2 regions of the Weissella paramesenteroides genome follow, and region 2 is predicted to be linked to the other one. Evidence: riboswitches for the same ligand, from Rfam matches in the RefSeq annotation. Region 2 holds a riboswitch; the other holds the start of a gene.
What was found. Region 2 has a riboswitch for thiamine pyrophosphate ahead of thiW (energy coupling factor transporter S component ThiW). Riboswitches for the same ligand answer to the same signal wherever they lie in the genome.
Positions count from the first base shown of each region.

Region 1: linked by a shared signal. The riboswitch ahead of thiS (sulfur carrier protein ThiS) and the one ahead of thiW (energy coupling factor transporter S component ThiW) in region 2 are both predicted to bind thiamine pyrophosphate.

Region 1 covers NZ_CP130559.1:1,941,989-1,945,204, forward strand. The annotation lists gene QRX23_RS09735 (thiazole synthase) at 1-671, opposite strand, end outside; gene thiF (sulfur carrier protein ThiS adenylyltransferase ThiF) at 687-1,337, opposite strand; gene thiS (sulfur carrier protein ThiS) at 1,356-1,553, opposite strand; TPP riboswitch at 1,596-1,685, opposite strand; TPP riboswitch at 1,782-1,871, opposite strand; gene QRX23_RS09750 (DUF368 domain-containing protein) at 2,149-2,985, opposite strand; gene QRX23_RS09755 (glucose 1-dehydrogenase) at 3,182-3,216, shown strand, end outside.
Region 2 covers NZ_CP130559.1:588,530-591,745, reverse strand. The annotation lists gene thiE (thiamine phosphate synthase) at 46-663, opposite strand; gene QRX23_RS02870 (PfkB family carbohydrate kinase) at 626-1,459, opposite strand; gene thiW (energy coupling factor transporter S component ThiW) at 1,456-1,977, opposite strand; TPP riboswitch at 2,088-2,189, opposite strand; gene QRX23_RS02860 (LysR family transcriptional regulator) at 2,240-3,136, opposite strand.

The sequences.
Region 1 (3,216 bases), 620 kb from region 2:
AACTTAAATGCCTCTGACATCAACGGAATATCACCTGCTGTTGCCATCGCTGTATTAGCCATTACTGCTGCTGCTCCCATTTCCATGGCTTCAGCAGCTTGACTTGGACGACCAATACCAGCATCAACAATGATTGGCGCATCAATTTCGTTAATTAAAATCTGAATCAATTCTTTAGTTGCCAAACCTTTGTTTGTACCAATTGGTGCACCTAATGGCATCACAGCCGCAGCACCAGCTTCGACCAACTTACGGGCAGCATTTAAATCAGGTAACATATATGGCATCACGATGAATCCTTCATCAGCCAAAACCTTCGTTGCCTTAATTGTTTCTTCGTTATCGGGTAACAAATAAGTCTTATCAGGCACAACCTCAAGCTTAATAAAATCACTGCCACTTAATTCACGAGCAATGCGCGCCATGCGAATAGCTTCTTCAGCATTGGTGCAGCCAGATGTATTTGGCAAGATTGTCACATCATCTGGAATATAATTCAAAATATTTTCTTCATCCGTATTCGTACGACGCAATGCCATAGTAATAATCTGAGCACCTGCGTGATGGATTGCTGAATCAATTAGTTCATACGAATACTTACCTGATCCTAGAATAAAACGTGAAGAAAAATGGTGACCACCAATAATTAAATCATCATTACTTTCGACCATGATTGTTTATATCTCCTATTCTGCTAAAACGGGTTGCTTGGTTAGTAAACGTAAGATAGCATTGGCTTCATGTCCAGCACATACCATTACGCGTGGTGCCATCAGTCCTTCGACACCTTTACTATAGCCATCCCCACAAATATATACATTTGATAACTGTTGTTTTGTTTGCATCTCATTAGTCATATGTAATCCGGCCATACCGTTACCCATAACAAGTGGCTTGTCAGGATAAAAATTCGTTACACCATCCAATAACATTGCTTTGGCCATTGGGTTATCAAAAGCCTCACAGACGATATCACAGTCCGCAAATAGTGTTTCAATATTGTCAGGTGTAATTTTAACCTGATGAATCTCAATATCGATAAATGGATTAAATTCTAATAAATTCTGCTTTAATGCCACGACTTTCGGCATGCCAACCTGACTAACTTTATATTGTTGTCGATTAAGATTGCTCATTTCAATGACATCAAAGTCAATTAAAGTTAGATGACCAACACCGCTGCGAGCTAGTGCAATTGCAATATTTGAACCTAGACCCCCAGCACCTGCAATAGTCACACGCGCATCTTTTAAAGGTTCAGTCGTACCAGCCACATTACGCTCTTTCATGCCCATAAAAAAATCAGTAACTGCTACACCTTGAAATTTTGGTGTCATTTTATTTTTTCCTCTTTTCTAACCACCACCGACAAACGAAATTAGTTCAACGTGATCATTTTCTGACAACGTTCGGTCTGCTAATTCCTCACGATGAATAATCTTACCGTTTAATTCCACGACAACATTTTGCATCATCTCTGTTTTTTCTTGTAATAAATCAGCCAATGTTTTACCAACCATGTTTGCTGTTTGTTCACCATTTAAAATAATCAAAAAAATGCCCTCCTTTCTGATCTTGAAAGAAGGGCATTTGCACACAGTCAAATATCGCACTTCCTTCGATCGTATTACCGACATCAGGTTCATGGGTATATTCTCAGCCTTTCAGCACCCCAGACGATGATTGTTTAGATTTAGTTTTTGCCAATTGCTCTATGCAATCCTCATAAAATATAAAATAGCAGTCTTTTTGCATTCACAAAAAGACTGCCCATTAATCTCTATATATGGACTGTATCTTCCTGCGCAGGTATTAACCAAATCAGGTTCAGTGGGTATATTCTCAGCTTTTCAGCACCCCAGATACGTTAATTAACTTAACAAGATAACCATAGCATGTTTAATTATGAAATACAACTCATTATTGAAATCGCTTTCAAAATTAGCAAAAAAAAATAACCGTCTTAGCTTGGCAGAGCTAACGGTTATTTAAACTTTAGATTTGCTACCGTCTAACGGTTCTACAAGGAGTCCTGATTGCACAGGGCTCCTTTTTTTCTATTCACATTATAGCATGACATATTACCAGTGGGAAATGACCTACCCACTTAAAATTTTCCTAATATAAAATTCTAAATTGTTATTTTTATTATACTGTTGTCGGCTTAACTGTCTGCTCTAAACGACCCATCCACCAACCTAGCCACGTTCCTAGCGCTAACAGAATAATTGAGAACGCATAATGCCAAACAGTAAAACCAGTGTAATCTAGCGGGATAATCATGACTGTTGATGCCATCACAATTCCGAAAATCATATGGAATAACTTTGCATAAGCAACTTTAAAAATATAGGCCATGATTTTTGCAAACACTAAAACAATCCCAATTAATCCCAAAATAAGGGGGATCAAAACTGATAAATCACCTGTTTTAATACCATCACTCATCCCTTTGTACAGACCTAAGTAAATTAAAAAGTTAGATGGGCTTAATCCTGGTACAAGAAGACCTAAGCCAATTAATCCACCAGCTAAAAGCCAGGCACTCATACTAGGCTCAATCGTTGAGAATAAAGGTCGGCCAAACCATAAGAATAATAACATTAAGCCTCCCGCAATAACGGAAAGGATAATGTCCCATGTTGAACGTCCCATTTTCCCGGCCTCATGCCATAGTGTGGGAACAGTTCCTAAGATAGCCCCAATAAAGAACCAGCGTGCGACACTTTCAACTTCTCCCAGCATAAAGCTAATTAAAAACGAGAGTAAGAAGATGCCAACAACTGCTCCGATGCCAACGGGCATAAAGAAACGGACATTGGATTTAAAATTTTTCAATGGATTCGCCATGAACAAAATCAATCGTTCATATAATCCAAATACGGCAGCTAATGCACCACCACTAATTCCTGGTAAAATAAATCCTGATCCAATTAATGCACCTTTAACAGCACGGAAGATAATATCTCCTGGTCGTTTTTGCATTGATTATTTCCTCATTTCATTTAGTTCATCGTTTATTAGTCTTTGTGAGTAAAATCCTCTCAAGCTCATTATATCCAACGAACCTTTTAAATTCTTAAACTGACACCATGTTAATACATATATCCAAAAAAGTTGTTCTTACTAGTTCTTTTTTTTATTTTGCTGTAAAATCATATTTGTGAAGGGGGTCACAAATATGACAAATCTTACAAACAAAGTCGCGATTGTAAC
Region 2 (3,216 bases):
TACGCCGGATTCAAAACAACTTTTGTCTCGCTCTCCTTTGATACATTATAACGTTTCAAGCGCCTTTTTTAAACGTTGCACTTTTTGAGCAATGTTTGTTGCCTTCATAATCTCACTAACAATTGCCACACCAACAATTTCTGTTCCCTTGAAGACATCAATACGTTCTTCTGTAATGCCGCCAATGGCAACAACCGGAATATTAACAGCTGCAGTAATTGCCTTGAGTGTATCAATTGACGTTTGCTTCGTAACAACTTTTGTCTGTGTTGGGAAAATAGCACCTGTTCCTAAATAATTTGCACCATCTGATGCCGCTTCAGTTGCACGTGTAACTGTTTTTGCTGACACACCTAAGATTTTATCCTTACCAAGCAATTTCCGAGCAACTTTGACTGGTAACTCGTCATCACCAATATGGGCACCACGCGCATCAACCGCCAGGCAAATATCAATTCGATCATCAATAATTAATGGTAAGTCATATTTATCTGTAATTTTTTTTACTTTTAGCGCTAATTCATAATAATCCCTTGTCGATAAATTTTTCTCCCGCAATTGCACAACTGTAACCCCGTTAGCACAAGCGGTTTCAATTTTATTTAAAAATTCACTTTCTGATTCGTCATATCTCGCTGTCACTAAATATAATTGTTTCGTCATTTTTTGTTCCCCTTATCTTATTTATCCAGTCAGAATCTTCAACCCCTAATAATGAAAGCTCATTTAAGAATAACTGTCGAAATTCTGCAATTCCTGAGGTCACAGTTTTGCTTTTTGCGGTCTCCCCTGCAATGTTCAAATAGCTGATTGCTTGAATCGCTGCATCTTCGGGGGAAGCACCTTCTCCCAATAACGCTGCCAACAGGCCACTTAAAGTATCTCCTGAACCTGTAAAACGATCTAATTCTGGTACACCATTACTTAGAACCCAAACGTTATTCCTAGCCACAACAATATCTTTTGTCCCAGTAGCAACATAAACCGATTCTTGAGGTAACTGCTTAAGTGCCGTAATTAAATTGATTAATTCTTCATCTGTCTGGTCTAATAAACTACCATCCACACCTCGTCCATGCGTTTGTAAATCACAAAGTGCACGCATTTCTGAAATATTACCGCGGACAATTGTTGGTTGATCTGCAATGATTTTTTTAGCGACTTTCATGGCAAATTTAGCGCTCGCAATTCCAACCACATCTAGTACAACTGGTTCTTTGCCAATCGCTAATTTACTGGCTGCTAAGATGCTCTTTTCCTTATCAAGTGACAGACTTCCTAAATTTAACAACAAACTATTTGTCTGCAATGCCAAATCATTAAAGGCGCGAATGTCTTCTGTCATAATCGGCTTCGCACCAATATAAAGGAGTGTGTTTGCCACAGTCTCTACTGAGATAGCATTAGTAATACAATGAATGAGTGGTGCTGTTTGCAACGGAATGGTGATCTTTTTCATCTTATAATACGCTCCTCGCCATTAAAAACTCGCATCATGTCTTTGAACAAAGATATCTTTTTTGCTTGTTGCCAAATGAGCCAAGCTGCTACTGCACCAATAAATGTGGCACCTAAGAATCTTGGTGTATACAGTAACCAGTACAAATCTGTCTTGGTGCCCGTAAATAGCACCATAACTGGGTAAGATAGTAAAGATCCGATTATTCCAGTACCGATAATCTCACCAACAATTGACCCATAAATACTATGTACCCAACGGGCACCTAACCCTGCTAACAAGGCGCCAAAAACGGCCCCAGTTAATGCCAATGGTGGGATACCCATCATCATCATCCTAATAATTCCGCAACAAGTCGCCATAATCGTTGCATACAATGGCCCCATAAGTACACCAGCTAAAATATTAATCACACTGGACATTGGTGCCATTCCTTCGATACGTAAAATTGGTGACAACACCACGTCTAGTGCAATCATCATAGCTAAATATGTTATTTTTCTAACTTTCGAATTCATTATTGTTTTCCCCTAGTAAATTTAGACAATATAATTTCATTAATCCAAGAATAGATGCAAAATAAAAAAACCTCCTCGCAATAAAAAAATCATCACAAAGAGGCCATTAATTGACACATTCACACAATTCCTACGCTTAAATAACTAAAACAGGTACGAAGGGTCTAGATTCTATCTCATTCTCAGCCAGATTGGCTCCCCTTTGTGATTATATTTAATTTTTATACTATAATATTATCACACATACGATTAAAATGTATTTTTAAATAATATCATGGTTAAGTGATTGTGTGATGTATTTCCAAAATAATTCATTAGCTTTGGATTCATGAACTTGTTTCATTCTCATAAAGCCAAAATCACTTGTTGTGTGTGTTGCGATTTTACGCTTTACCATTTGCCCATCATTCGTCATATCAACTCTTTTTTCCATCATCAAAGCGATACCCATACCATTTAATACCATGTTTAAAATAATATCGATTCGCTCACCTTGATAGGCAACTGCAGACATCAATTGCCTTCTTTCTCCAGCAGAGCCAAATTTGTTGAAAATGATTGTCTCTTCGCCTTCTAGTAGCAATAATTCTTCCTTCATTAAATCGCTTAATGAAATAACTTGATTTGCTGACAATGGGTGATTAGCGGGTAATACACAAATCAAGTTGTCTTGATCGGTCAGCAGCGTCTCAAGTTTATTACTAACATCTGGTGTATAGTGACCAAAAATTATATCTGCTTGATTATCATTTAATGAGTTAAGTAATAAACTATCTTTAGTTTCAGAGAAGTGCAGCGTAATTTCAGGATGACTTTTGTGAAAGTCACTCATTAATGAAAAACCACGATAATTCGAAAATGTTGGCATTGTATGAATCGTCAGCACGTTATCTGACTCTGAATCATGTTGCACTAAAGTCTGTTGTAATGCGTCAAATTCATGCAAAATTTTTTTTGCATACATTTCGGTAATTCTTCCTGACTCAGTTAAGGAAATATGGCGGTGCTCACGTTTGAATAATTGCGTTTTTAGTTCCTTTTCCAAAGATAAAATTTGCTTAGAAATATTACCCTGCGTTGTATATAATCTTTCAGCAGTTTCTGAATAATTACCTGTTTCAGCTAAATCTAGAAAGACCTTAAATTTATGTATATCCATGATACAGTTCCCCAATTATTACTATTTGGAATAGTTTATCACATTTTAGTTAAATTTGTCATATGTAAATTTTATTCAAT